Pokkaliibacter sp. MBI-7: one gene and its partners. The protein of the gene in region 1 interacts with the protein of each later gene in a pairwise test. Links are inferred from orthologs where the notes say so. Each region holds a gene or a part of one and is shown on either strand. Other genes may lie near its edges.

Evidence for each region.
Region 2: the proteins of ung (region 1) and QCD60_RS04610 interact in binary tests that used the Escherichia coli proteins (3 or more experiments, as listed by UniProt). The link is inferred for Pokkaliibacter sp. MBI-7 from one-to-one orthologs.
Region 3: the proteins of ung (region 1) and ndk interact in binary tests that used the Escherichia coli proteins (3 or more experiments, as listed by UniProt). The link is inferred for Pokkaliibacter sp. MBI-7 from one-to-one orthologs.

What each region holds. Positions count from the first base shown.
Region 1 is NZ_JARVTG010000001.1:1,161,983-1,167,404, reverse strand. The notes cover bases 1-2,885. They hold ung (uracil-DNA glycosylase), read left to right. Parts: upstream 1-1,037; coding sequence 1,038-1,733; downstream 1,734-2,885. Other genes in these bases: QCD60_RS05185 (hypothetical protein), read right to left, coding at 1,828-2,877; QCD60_RS05195 (hypothetical protein), read right to left, coding at 195-824; lysS (lysine--tRNA ligase), read left to right, coding at 1-79. Outside these bases: QCD60_RS05180 (succinate dehydrogenase assembly factor 2), read left to right, coding at 3,355-3,618; QCD60_RS05175 (protein YgfX), read left to right, coding at 3,596-4,006; nadB (L-aspartate oxidase), read right to left, coding at 4,001-5,422. UniProt on the Escherichia coli protein: Excises uracil residues from the DNA which can arise as a result of misincorporation of dUMP residues by DNA polymerase or due to deamination of cytosine.
Region 2 is NZ_JARVTG010000001.1:1,039,323-1,043,589, forward strand. What follows is about bases 1,269-4,267. They hold QCD60_RS04610 (class I SAM-dependent DNA methyltransferase), read right to left. Parts: upstream 3,505-4,267; coding sequence 2,032-3,504; downstream 1,269-2,031. Other genes in these bases: QCD60_RS04605 (aminodeoxychorismate/anthranilate synthase component II), read right to left, coding at 1,269-1,741; QCD60_RS04615 (DUF4276 family protein), read right to left, coding at 3,501-4,082; QCD60_RS04620 (AAA family ATPase), read right to left, coding at 4,079-4,267. In the rest of the region: indole-3-glycerol phosphate synthase TrpC, read right to left, coding at 1-59; trpD (anthranilate phosphoribosyltransferase), read right to left, coding at 126-1,151; more of QCD60_RS04605, read right to left, coding at 1,163-1,268. UniProt on the Escherichia coli protein: The subtype gamma methyltransferase (M) subunit of a type I restriction enzyme. The M and S subunits together form a methyltransferase (MTase) that methylates A-2 on the top and A-3 on the bottom strand of the sequence 5'-AACN(6)GTGC-3'.
Region 3 is NZ_JARVTG010000001.1:2,180,643-2,184,790, reverse strand. Bases 1-2,880 are described here. They hold ndk (nucleoside-diphosphate kinase), read left to right. Parts: upstream 1-1,176; coding sequence 1,177-1,584; downstream 1,585-2,880. Other genes in these bases: pilW (type IV pilus biogenesis/stability protein PilW), read left to right, coding at 2,815-2,880; rlmN (23S rRNA (adenine(2503)-C(2))-methyltransferase RlmN), read left to right, coding at 1,633-2,769; iscX (Fe-S cluster assembly protein IscX), read left to right, coding at 824-1,024; fdx (ISC system 2Fe-2S type ferredoxin), read left to right, coding at 480-818; hscA (Fe-S protein assembly chaperone HscA), read left to right, coding at 1-471. In the rest of the region: more of pilW, read left to right, coding at 2,881-3,573; QCD60_RS09760 (RodZ domain-containing protein), read left to right, coding at 3,570-4,148. UniProt on the Escherichia coli protein: Major role in the synthesis of nucleoside triphosphates other than ATP. The ATP gamma phosphate is transferred to the NDP beta phosphate via a ping-pong mechanism, using a phosphorylated active-site intermediate.

The sequences.
Region 1 (5,422 bases):
CCGTCTGGTTATGTACTTCACTGATTCCGCATCCATCCGTGATGTGATTCTGTTCCCGGCCATGCGCCCGGAAGTGTGATGTACACCTGAGGCATCTTTTCGCCTGACGCAAAAAACCGCAGCCATTGAGCTGCGGTTTTTTTATGTCTGTTCATATGCTCCGGGTGTTGCTGAATCTTTAGGTTGCTGAATCTTCAGGGCATGGCTGGCGTGCCGGGCGCGGTCGTCGTAGCAGGAGGTGCAGGCGACGGCATGGTGCTGCCGGGATGGGGGGCAGTGGGACTGGATTTGATTTGCTTCAACAGGTTCTGCAAGCGCTCAAGGCGGGCCTTGCTGGCTTCGTTGGCGACATTCATGCGGCGGTTGTATTCATCAAACCAGGTGCGGGAGCCTCGCACCATATCACTCATTTCCTGCATGCCGGTCTTCAGATTGGTCAGAAACTCCTGATAGTTGCCTTCTTGTTCAATCATCAGCGCCAGCATCTGTGCAGAGCTGGAGGCAGCTACTCCCTGCTCGAGGGTGTCCAGCATGCTGGCCATTTGTTCTGCTTGCTGTTGTTGCTGACTCAGCAGTGTTTTCCAGTCCCGGTAGTCGGTCTCGATACGCTGGGTGTCCTGTTGCCACTGGGTGGTCATGGCATCGACCCTAGCTGACAGAGAGCGGACCGACGGTGTGGGTACCCAGAGCCACAGATTGACCGAGATAAGCAGGGATGCAGCAGCGAGCATCAGGGCCACCATGGGGATGCTCAGGGTTATCTTGAGATTGAGTCTGGTTTTTTTCTGGTCTTGCTCTGTGGGAGCCTGGGGTTCCTGCTTCATATGTGCTTCCTGTTGCTGTCGACCGCCGTTCATCATTGTACAAAGGGGAGGGCAACGAAATAAGGTGTTTTCTTAGAACGTATTCATGATCTGCTGCTGTGTCGGCTAAACGGCCTTGCTGCAGCTGACTGCACATTGGTTGTCAGTCCAGGCTGTGCTGTTACTATAGCCTGCTCCCGAGGGGAGTGTTTTACCGGTGGCAAGGAGATATGAATGACACTTCGTGTTGATCCCAGTTGGCAACCCTGGTTGGAAGCCGAACTGGCTCAGCCCTACATGTTGCAGCTCAAGCAGTTTCTGCGGGAGCAGAAGGATGCCCGCAAGGTGATCTATCCGCGCTCTCAGGACTGGTTTAATGCCTTCCTCTATGTCCCCTTTGAGCAGATCAGGGTGGTCATTCTGGGGCAGGACCCCTATCACGGCCCAGGGCAGGCTCATGGGCTGTGCTTCTCGGTATTGCCGGGCGTGCGGATTCCCCCTTCACTGCAGAACATCTATAAAGAGTTGCAGCGGGATCTGTCAGTGCAGCCTGTCGGGCATGGCTGTCTGATTCCCTGGGCTGAACAGGGGGTGATGCTGCTCAATGCGGTGCTGACCGTGGAGCAGGCACAGGCAGGGGCGCATCAGGGCCGCGGCTGGGAGACATTCACTGATCATGTGGTGGAGCGTTTGAACCGCGAGCGGGACGGGCTGGTCTTTATGCTGTGGGGCAGTTATGCACAGAAGAAAGGGCGTGTGATTGATCGCAGTCGCCACTGTGTGCTGGAGTCCGTGCACCCTTCACCCTTGTCAGCGCACCGAGGATTTATCGGTAACGGACACTTCTCGGCTGCCAACCAGTGGCTGCAGCAGCATGGCCAGTCGCCTGTGGACTGGCAGTTGCCAGCGCAGTATCAGCTACCAGAATAGTCTCAGTGTCCAGCAAAATAGTTTCAGTGTCAGATACAGCAAGCCCATCTTATCGATGGGCTTGCTGTATTGTGCCGTCAGTTTTTGTGGGTATTCAGAGTTTTGGCCGATTACGTTCAAACACTTCGGGGTCGATGATATAGGGCAGAGGCTGGATGTCCAGCACCGCGCTTTCATCCCCGTCCAGCCAGCAGGGTTCGCTTTCTGCTTCCTGCTTGTACAGTACTGCCAGTAGCGCATAGCGCCCGTCGCTGAGCTGGGCGACTCGTACCACCTGTCCCAGGTCTTCCTTGCTCTGGCAATGAATGGTTTGGCCAGTGTAAGGGCGTGAGGATGTGCTTACTCCGGCGCGGAACAAATGGCGTTTCAGCTTGCCCAGATACTGCATACGCGCCACGATTTCCTGTCCGGTATAGCAGCCTTTCTTGAAGCTGACACCGCCGATGGCTTGCAGATTCATCATCTGTGGAATGTGCTGCTCACGTGTGGCCAGCGTCAGATCAGGCAGCGCCGCTGCAATTTCCAGCGCCTCCCAGTGTTCGCTGCTGGCCAGATTGGCGTGCTCCGTCAGCGGTACCCAGAGCTTCTTCGCGGTTTCAGGCTGCAGCCAGAGTTCAAAGCGTGGCTGTTCTCCGGCAACACGAATGATCCAGCCGCCGTCAATGGTCAGTACGTCATCGACATTTTCAGGAGCCGCGTCGAACAGGGCGTACAGAATATTGTCAGACCCTTTGCCAGCCAGGCCCATGCGGATGATGTCATCACTGCGATCCTGAAGCTGCGCTTTGAAGAAGACAATGTATTTACTCAATACCGCTCTGGTAGGTTCTACCAGCTCCCGGCGCATACCGAACAGATAGCCGCTATCGGACTTCACCAGACGAAACAGGCTGAGCAGTGAGCCTTTGGGGCTACAAAGCCCGCCAGGGCTGGACTTGCTGGCGTTCAGCGCTGCGACGTTGCAGGTCAGCTGGCCTTGCAGAAATTTTTCTGCGGCTTCACCGTCGCAGCCAAGAATGCCCAGATAGGACAGATCCATCAGCCATGGGCGATCAGCCGGTGGTGTAGCGAAGTTGGTTTGGAAACCGTCGTGGTTCCAGGCGGCACCTTGTTGTTCGAGAAAGGCTTGCCAGAAGCTGTTCATAGTTAGCCGTCGCTTGGGTACTGGGGGCGATAAATACAGGATTCTTTAGGTTTGTTCACTGCCGCTATGCCGTTGAGCATGGCACCTGCACTACATCAGGCTGCCTTCGATCGCTTTAGCGAGGCAGGGCGTGAACACACCTCATGAATGTCAGAATGGCCGCTACTATAGCAGATTTGTATACCGGGCCTGGAGCGTGTTCAGCATCTACTGCGTGTTGATCTCTTGGTACCGAGAAGCGCTTCGGCGTGCTTGTTTATAACAAATAAACGCCATGCTGAAGCCGGGATACGGGCTGCTATTGGATTAGTTACCTTCGACATTCTGCTCGTTGCTGAAAATGGGGATGGAACGATCAGGATCAAGAGGGCGGCTAAAGTACCGGTCGCCAGCACGGCGGCACTTGCCTATAATCGGCGACTCTTTCGGGGGCAGTCGTCAGTGGCTGCGGCCCCTGCTGCAGAGGTGCTGTAAGTTATGTCTCAAGCCTATTCTGATCTGGATATCCGCCGTCTGCGCTGGCAGAGCCGTCGTGGCATGCTGGAGCTGGATGTTCTGCTGACCCCCTTTGTCGAAGAAGCTTTTGCTGATCTGGCCAAAGAAGATCAGGACCGTTATGTACGGCTTCTGGAGCAGGAGGACACTGATCTATTCGCCTGGTTCATGCAGCATGACACGCCGGCTGATCCTGATCTGCAACGTATTGTACGGATCATCCTTGAGCGGGTTCAGCCAGCATAGTTTGCCTCTGGTGGCCTCCCGTCAGCGTGTGGTCTTCCTGATCATCACGCTGGTCATGGCCGTCTATGGCATCTGGCAGTCGGGCCTTGAAGTCTGGCAGCAGGCTCTGCTCAGTCTGGCCGTGTTTGCCATGGCTGGCTGGGAATGGCGCTTTGCCGCCCGGCTGCCAGTGGCGATGCGCTGGCGCGAACAATTCTGGTGGCTGGGACAGGGGCAGGGGCGCTGGCAGGTGATTACACCTGTGCGGGTATGGATGATGCCCTGGGTGATCGTGCTGGATTATCGTGATGAGCTTTTGCGCCAACGATCACTGCTGCTGTTCCGTGACAGCCTGCAGGGCGACGACTGGCGCCGCCTGCAGGTGAGATTACGCTATCAGAAGCTATGAAGGGCGTTTGCCTGCCTGAGCCTGATGTCGCAGACCTGACACTGGCCAGGGATAGTTTATGGGAGCCAGAATGGTGTCCTTGGCTTCAGCCGCCTGCTGAGGATAGTCGAGAGTGTAATGCAGCCCGCGACTTTCCTTGCGCTGCATCGCTGAGCGGATGATCAGGTCGGCTACCAGCGCCAGATTGCGCAATTCAATCAGATCGCGAGATACCTTGTAGTTGCTGTAGAACTCGGCGATTTCCTGCTTCAGCAAGTCAATACGGTGCTTGGCGCGCTGCAATCGTTTGTTGGTACGCACGATGCCAACGTAGTCCCACATAAATCGTCTTAACTCGTCCCAATTGTGGGAAATGATCACGTCCTCATCCGAGTCTGTTACCTGGCTTTCATCCCACGCCGGGGCATACGGCGCCTCGGCGGTGTGTGGATGCCTGGCGAGAATATCCGTAGCACAGGCCCGTGCATAAACAATGCATTCCAGCAGTGAGTTGCTGGCCAGGCGGTTGGCGCCGTGCAGTCCGGTAAAGGCGGTTTCACCAATAGCATAGAGGCGACCAATGTCGGTCTGGCCACTAGTGTCTGTCATCACCCCGCCACAGGTGTAATGGGCAGCAGGAACTACCGGAATCGGCTCTCGCGTAATGTCGATGCCGTACTCCAGACAGCGTTCATAGACCGTAGGGAAGTGCTCGCGCACGAACTCAGCCGGTTTGTGTGAAATGTCCAGATAAACGTGGTCGAGACCCAGACGCTTCATTTCATGGTCAATGGCACGGGCAACGATATCCCGCGGTGCCAGCTCACCACGCTCGTCGAAGCGGAACATGAAACGCTCACCGTTGGGCAGGGTAAGGTGGCCCCCTTCGCCACGTACCGCTTCGGTAATCAGGAAGGACTTGGCCTGCGGATGATAGAGACAGGTCGGGTGGAACTGGTTGAACTCCAGATTGGCCACGCGGCAACCGGCACGCCAGGCCATGGCGATGCCGTCGCCAGACGCACCATCGGGATTGCTGGTATACAGATAGACCTTGCTGGCGCCGCCGGTAGCGAGAATGACAAAGCGGGCGCGAAAGACTTCTACATGGCCGGTATCGAGATTGAGTACGTAGGCACCGGCACAGCCATTCCCTGCTTTTCCCAGCTTCTGATGAGTAATGACATCAACCGCCAGTCGATGATGCAGCAGTTCAATACCGGGGTGAGCCAGAGCCTGATTGATCAGTGTCTGTTCTATGGCTCTGCCGGTGGCGTCGGCCGCATGAATGATGCGGCGATGACTGTGTCCCCCTTCCTTGGTCAGGTGAAAGGGCAGGTTATCGGCTTCCGCCTGATGGTCGGGAGTAAAAGGCACCCCCAGCTGGATCAGCCATTCGATGGCTGAACGGCCGTTCTCGACGGTAAAGCGAACGGC
Region 2 (4,267 bases), 120 kb from region 1 along the record:
ACTTCTTCGGCTTTACGGTTGAGAATGCGGCGCAGGACGGTGGGGGCACAACTACTCATTAATCTTTCTCCTACTGACATCAACCTTGTGCCGGGCATCGGCCTCAACAGCACAAGGGCACGTCATTATTTCCCTGCCAGGGACTGACTGAATTTTGCTAACTCTTCCAGCTTGGCCAGAGCGGCACCGCTGGCGATCACATCGGTGGCCTTGTCGATACCGGCCTGCAGGCTGTCAACCAGATCGGCGGCGTAAATAGCGGCGCCAGCATTAAGACGCACGATATCGGTGGCACTGCCACCCTCGCCTGCCAGTGCAGCTTTCACAAGTGCCAGACTGGCCTGTGGATTATCTACCGCCAGCTCATTCAGCGGACTGCGGGCAATTCCAAACTGCTCCGGGCGAATCTGGTACTCGAACACCTCGCCATCACGCAGTTCGGCGACAAAGGTATCGGAGGCCACGCTGATTTCATCCAGACCATCGGCAGCATGCACCACCAGCACATGACTGGAACCCAGCTGCTTCAGCACTTCAGCCATGGGGCGCAACCAGCGATGGCTGAACACACCCAACACCTGATTTGGGGTCAGTGCCGGATTGGTCAAGGGGCCGAGCAAATTGAAGATGGTACGCACACCCATTTCCCGACGCGGGCCAATGGCATGCTTCATGGCGCTGTGGTGAGCCGGGGCAAACATAAAGCCTACGCCCAGTTTGTCGATGCACTCCACCACCTGCTCAGGGCGCAGTGCCAGATTGAGGCCAGCGGCCTCCAGTACGTCGGCACTACCACTGGAAGAGGAAGCCGCACGGTTACCATGCTTGGCGACCTTGCCACCAGCGGCGGCAACGACAAAAGAACTGGCCGTGGATACGTTGAAGATATGGGCGCCATCGCCACCGGTACCGCAGGTATCGATCAAGTGCGGCCCTTCAACATGGACCTGGGTGGCCAGACTGCGCATGGTCATGGCGGCACCAGCAATCTCCCCCACCGTTTCCCCTTTCATGCTCAACCCCACCAGGAAGCCACCAATCTGTGCGTGGGTCGCCTCACCGGTCATGATCAGGGCCATCAGCTCCTGCATCTGCTCGGTGGTAAAGTCCTGTTTGTCCATCACCAGACGGATGGCTTGCTGCATATTCATGGCGGGGCCTCTCAACGCTTCAGAAAGTTGGCCAACAGTGCATGGCCCTGTTCAGTCATGATGGACTCGGGATGGAATTGTACCCCCTCGACGTCCAGCTGTTTATGGCGAACACCCATAATTTCTTCCATCTGACCGTCCGGCAGTTCAGTCCAGGCGGTCACCTCCAGACAATCGGGCAAGCTGTGCTTGTCGATCACCAGAGAATGATAACGAGTGCAGCGCAGCGGATTACTGAGCCCGGCAAACACGCCCAGATGGTGATGATGCACCGGTGAGGTCTTGCCATGCATAACCTGACCGGCGCGGATGACCTGACCACCAAACACCTGGCCAATGCTCTGGTGCCCCAGGCACACGCCCAGCACAGGAAGACGGCCAGCAAAGTAGCGAATGGCTTCGAGGGAGATACCCGCTTCATTAGGGGTGCAAGGGCCGGGGGAAATCATCAGCTGGTCTGGTGCCATGGCTTCAATCTCGGCGATGCTGATGGCGTCATTGCGCGCCACCTTCACTTCGGCTCCCAGCTCCCCCAAATACTGCACCAGGTTGTAGGTGAAGGAGTCGTAGTTATCAATCATCAAAATCATGGCAAATCCGACCAGCCAACTCGTTACTGCTTACGATCTACAGCCGTTGCTGTTGAGTATCCACAGTCGTTATTGCTAAGAACGTGTTCACGCTCTGACTATCCACCGTTCACCTCGCCTGTTACCCAGACAGGAACACGACAACAGTTATGTCGATATAACCTGTTTCGATATAACTTCAGGTTCGCGAGGCCTTGAAAACAAAGGCCTCAAGGCTATATCAGCACTGCGCGCAGGGCAACACGACATAACGCTAAGAAATCCGTTTCAAAACGGCAGTTAACATCCTCTTAGTGATCCCTGGCATGTCTCGGAAGACCGATGGCCACCTCTCTAAATGCTGCCAATGCAGCCTCAAGATGCTCAATAATTTCCTGCTGCAGCACATCCGGTGGAGGCAACTCATCAAGGTTGTCCAGGCTTTCGTCTTTCAGCCAAAAGATGTCCAGACTGGCCTTATCCCGTGCCATCAGCTCTTCGTAGCTGAAGAATTTGAAGCGCTCCGTAGCTTGGCGCTCGTGACGGTTTTCCGAGTTATAGCACGCCACGAAATCCTTCAAGTCATCCAACTTGAGCGTGCGCGTCTTCAGGGTGAAGTGCTTGTTGGTGCGCAAATCGTAGAACCAAATCCCCTTGGTATGGATTTGTCCGTCTTTGGGCTTAGCATCGAAGAACACCACGTTGGCCTTCACGCCTTGCGCGTAAAAGATACCTGTTGGCAAACGCAAAATGGTGTGCACATCGCAGTTCTCCAGCAGCTTGCGGCGGATTTTTTCACCAGCCCCTCCTTCAAATAGCACGTTATCCGGCAGCACTACCGCTGCTTTGCCGTCGACTTTAAGCATGCTGACGATGTGCTGTAGAAAATTAAGCTGTTTGTTCGAGGTGGTTTCCCAGAAATCTTGTCGCTCGTAGGTGAGCGTCTCTTTATCTTCCTCACCTTCTTCATTGGTGATGGTCATGCTGCTTTTTTTACCGAAAGGCGGGTTAGCCAGCACGTAATCCACTTTTAGCTTTGGCTCGGAGATAAGCGCATCTGAGCGTTCGACGGAGGGCTCCCCGTCCAACTCGCCAATATTGTGCAAGAACAAGTTCATTAAGCACATGCGGCGTGTATTAGGCACAATTTCATTGCCGTGGAAGGTCTTATCGCGAAGGAATGCTTTTTGGCGTTTATCGAGATTGGAGCCAGGGCGGGTTAGCCAGTTGTATGCTCCTAGAAAGAAGCCGCCAGTACCGCAAGCGGGGTCGGCTATGGTTTTCATTGGCTCTGGTCTTATACAAGCAACCATGGCTTCAATGATTGCGCGTGGGGTAAAGTACTGCCCGGCACCACTTTTGGTGTCTTCTGCGTTTTTCTGCAAAAGTCCCTCGTACAAATCCCCTTTAGTGTCAGCACCGAGGCTTATCCAGCTTTCCGCATCAATGAGCTGCACTAGCCTTGAAAGCTTGGCGGGGTCTTGAATTTTATTTTGTGCCTTGAAGAAAATGGCACCTAGCATACCGTCTTCACTACCCAGTTTATTGAGCGTTCGAAAATACTGGCGCTCTAAGGGCTCACCAACTTTGGAAGTAAGGTTAGGCCAGTCATACCCATCAGGAATATGGGTATCGCGGTTATAAGGCTCCTGCGCATATTCATGCGCCAACTTTAGAAACAGCAGGTAGGTGAGTTGTTCCAGATAATCACCATAGCCCACACCGTCGTCGCGTAGTGTATGGCAGAAGTTCCAGACTTTCTGGACTAGGGTCGATGTATTCATGCTTGCTCGTTAATGAGTTCGTTTTCCAGGCGTCGGATTGCGCCAATCAAATTGCGGAAACTGGGTGATCGTTCATTTTCTAGGTTCAAGAGCTTGCCGATCTCTCGTGAACCGGCGACTTTTTCATAGCGTTGGCTAGTTAATTTTTTTAATTCAACGCTAGGGCTACCTAAATTATCAGGGGCTCGAAACTTTTTAACTTGCTGCTGCTTCGCCAACCCCTTTATTTGAAGAGCCTCCTCCACAGCCTGTAAATCCGCCAGATAGAAAGTCTCCAACTCCTTGCAGGCAATACGAACGATGCATTGAGCCGCCTTGCCGGATTCAACACACAGTTCGAGCAATTTGTTTTTCACCGCCAAGCAGTCAGGGTGACTATCCAGATCACGCAACACAATGAATCGCGCCTCCGGGTTTTGATAAGCGCGTATCTTGCGCGTCAGCTGTTTTTCCAGATCTTGCTTGCCCTCAAAGGGAATACATCGCACGCTGATTTCGGCGCTCAGCATTCTCGGTAACAAGGATTCCAGCATGGCCTTGGCGGAGGGTTCTTCGAGCAAAAAAACCAGCTCCTTCATTGCGGATCTACCCCATCAAAAAAGCCTTGTTTCCACAAATAACCCAGTTGATCACCCTCGGCGATATAAGCGGCGATTTGTTTATTGTCCTTGGCGCGGCGAATCTCGGTACAACCCTGTTGTTTGACCAGCCAGCAAACTTCTTCTATTTCTAACGCATTTAAAAAGTCGGGTGAGTGGGTGGA
Region 3 (4,148 bases), 1.0 Mb from region 1 along the record:
TTGGCTGCAGGTGCAGCACGTATTCGCGTGACGTTTCAGGTGGATGCAGATGGCTTGTTGAGTGTGGCTGCAGAAGAGCTGTCTACCGGCGTCAGTAGCAGTGTCGTGGTCAAGCCCTCCTATGGGCTTTCCGAAGATGAAATCGGGTCGATGTTGAAGGCGTCCTATCAGTTTGCTGAAGTGGATATGGCCGCACGGGCCCTGCGAGAGCAACAGGTTGAGGCGGATCGTCTGCTGGAAGCGCTGGACAGTGCCTTGGAAGCTGATCAGGCGCTTCTGTCTGCAGCGGAGTTGCAGGCAATGCGCGAAGGTATGACGCAGCTGCTGACGTTACGCCAGCAGACACAAGATCACACTGCCTTGTCGGCGGCGATTGAGGCTTTGAGCCAGAGTACCGATTACTTTGCTGCCCGACGCATGGATCGCAGTATTCGCGATGCGCTGGCAGGCCATCGTGTAGATGAGTTTTGAGGTGATAGATGACACAGATTATTTTCCTTCCCCACGAAGAAGTCTGCCCAGAAGGCAAGGTGATCGAAGTTGAGCCAGGTGTGTCGATCTGCGATGCAGCGCTGCGTCATGGCATTGAGATAGAGCACGCGTGCGAGAAGTCCTGTGCCTGTACCACCTGCCATGTCATCGTCCGCGAAGGTTACAGCAGCCTCAACGAGGCAGATGAGCTGGAAGAGGATATGCTCGATAAGGCATGGGGTCTGGAGCCCGATTCGCGATTGAGTTGTCAGGCTATCGTGGGTGACACGGATCTGGTTGTGGAGTTGCCCAAGTACACCCTGAATCACGCATCAGAGCGTCATTGAGGAGCATGGCTATGCACTGGACTGATGTACAAGATATCGCCATTGAGCTGGCTGAGGGGCATCCCGATGTGGATCCCCAATATGTTCGATTTACCGATTTGCATCGCTGGGTGTGCGAGTTGGATGGATTTGAAGATGATCCTGAGCGCTCCAATGAAAAAATTCTTGAAGCGATCCAAATGGCCTGGATCGAAGAAGCGCGTTAGACCCTGTGATGCATGATACGATGTTGATTGCACGCCGCCCGCTATTGCGGGCGTTTTGTTTTTGTGGATAACCCTACTCAGGGTAAAGGCTCTCACGTATAATGCCCGGTTTAACTTCCAACCCCTAATCAAAGCATTTGCTGGAGAGAAAAATGGCTATCGAACGTACCCTGTCCATCATCAAGCCTGACGCAGTTAAAAAGAATGTAATCGGTGAAATCATCACGCGTTTCGAGCGTGCTGGCCTGAAAGTTGTGGAAGGTAAACTGGTTACTCTGTCTCGTGAAGATGCCGAAGGCTTCTATGCTGAGCACAAAGAACGCGGTTTCTTCAATGACCTGGTATCTTTCATGACTTCTGGCCCTGTTTTTGTACAGGTGTTGGAAGGCGAAGAAGCCATTGCTAAAAACCGTCAGATCATGGGCGCGACCAACCCTAAAGAAGCGGCTGCCGGCACTCTGCGTCATGATTACGCAGATTCTATCGATGCCAACGCTGTACACGGTTCTGACTCCTCTACTTCAGCTGCTCGCGAAATCGCTTACTTTTTCGGCGGCTGATTCCCGGGTGGGTTAGTCCACCTTTGACTGATTGAAATGACTTGCCCCATGAACGAACAGAACACCAAAGTAAATATTCTCGGCTACTCTTTGCCAAAGCTGATTGCTTTCTTTGAGAGTCTGGGTGAAAAGAAATTTCGTGCCATTCAGGTGCTGAAGTGGATTCACCAGCGTGGGGCGAAGTCATTCGACGATATGACGGATATCAGCAAGAGCCTGCGTCACAAGCTTGAACAGGTTGCTGAGATTCGCGATCCGGAAGTGATCTATCAACACTTTTCCAAAGACGGTACTCGCAAGTGGGTGGTTCGTGTCGGTGAAAGCAACTCAGTAGAAACTGTGCTGATTCCCGATGGTGACCGAGCTACGTTGTGCGTCTCGTCACAGGTCGGCTGTTCACTTGACTGCAGCTTCTGCTCCACTGGTAAGCAAGGGTTCAACCGTAACTTGTCTGCTGCAGAGATTATCGGCCAGCTGCGTGTCGCCATTGGCTCCTTTGGTCCGTTTGATCCTGCGGGTGATCGCCGCGTGACCAATGTGGTGATGATGGGAATGGGTGAGCCACTGATGAATTTTGACCCGGTGGTAGATGCCATGAGTCTGATGATGGAGGACAACGCCTATGGTTTGTCCAAACGTCGGGTAACGCTGAGCACCGCAGGAGTAGTGCCTATGCTGGATAAGCTGGGTGACGTGACGGATGTTTCTCTGGCGGTATCCCTGCATGCACCAACCAATGAACTACGTGACAAGATCGTACCTATCAACAAGAAATACCCTATTGAAGAGCTGGTCGCTGCCTGTAAGCGCTATCTCGACAAGTGTGATGACAAGCGCGGTATTACCTTTGAGTACACCATGCTGCGGGGCGTTAATGACCAGCCCGAGCATGCCAAAGCACTGGTGAAGGTATTGCGGCAGGTACCCTGTAAACTGAACCTGATTCCGTTTAATCCCTTCCCTAACTCGGGTTATGAGCGTTCTACGGACGAAGCGATCAAGGCGTTCCAGAATTATGTTTCCCATGCCGGTATCGTCACTACCGTGCGGACTACCCGTGGTGATGATATCGATGCAGCCTGTGGTCAGTTGGTAGGTAAGGTTGATGACCGTACCCGTCGCAGCGAGCGCTATATTAAATTGGTTGATCAGTCCTTGACGGTTCGTGATAACCTTGGGATCTGAGTCAGCCTGATAATCGTTGTTATCTTAACCAGTAAGGAGTAGTGGATGCGCCACACAGCATGGATAGGACTGCTGACCATGTGTTTGCTCCAAGGGTGTGCCACTACTTCTAATCCTCCAAAACCTTCTGCTAAAGAACAGCGCGAACAAGCTGTGCGTGCTGCCCAGGCTTATGTGCGTCTTGGTCTGGGGTATCTTCAGGCCGGCCGGCCTGAATCCGCTATCAAACCTCTGCAACGTGCTAAAGAGCTGGATCCGAACGATGTAGAAGTACTGAATGCCTGGGCCATGATGTATGCCGCCCAGGGTGAGCAGGGCTTGGCTGAGCAGACGTTTGATCAGGCTATTGCCCGCTATCCTGCCGATGCGCGGCTTCACAACAACTACGGAGCGTATCTGTTTTCAGTGGGCAAGGCTCAGCAGGGGTGTGCACAGGTCAAGCTGGCCGCAGAGGATCCTCTCTACACCCAGCGTGCTCAGGCGTTTGAAAACCTGGGGCGCTGTGCTTTAATTCAGGGCGACTTGGCGGGCGCTCGAGACAACTTAAATCGCGCGGTCAAGCTGTCGCCCATGTCGCCACAGACATGGTATGCCCTTGCTCAGGTAGACATGAAACTATCAGATTCTAAGCAAGCTGCGATCGATTTTTCCTTTTTTAATCGTTTGGTAAAACAAGGCTATGCGAAGCACAACCCGGAGACGCTGGCTCTGGGAAGACGCATTGCTGAACAAAGCGGCAACAAGTCACTACTTGAAGAGTTGAATGCGTGGACACAGCCTGTAACCCCAGGAGCCTCGGAGTGAACGAGACAGATGATCTTTCAGCTGGCCTGAGTCCTGATGGTATTTTTCCCGGCAATTTGCTGCGTGTGGGACGTGAGCGTCTGGGGCTTTCACTAGATGATGCTGCACGCCAACTGCACCTGACTAAATTCTATGTACAGGCGCTGGAAAGTGGAGACTTTTCGCGCCTGCCCAAACCGCCCTTTGTCAGAGGGTACATCAAGGCGTATGCCAAGCTTCTTGGGCAGCCGGAGCATATCTGGCTTGGCCCGTATGAGCAGATGGTAGGTGTGCAGGAGCAGCCTCGCATCGCTCCTCTGCCTAATGTAGGTAAAGTGAAGCGTCAGGCGCGTATTACGGACCCGTTGATGCGGATACTGACTGTCCTGTTCTTGCTGGCGCTGGCGGTATTGTCCTTGCTCTGGTGGAAAGAGCAGCACCAGTTCACTAATCCTAGCGAAATATTCCATAACCTGATCAGCAAAATTACTGTCTCCACACTGGAGGGGGACAAGCAGATCGTGCTAGCTGACCCGGCAGAAGAGAATAACAGTGTGCCCTTGCCGCTGAGTGCCGGTCAGACCAATGCCTCAGTG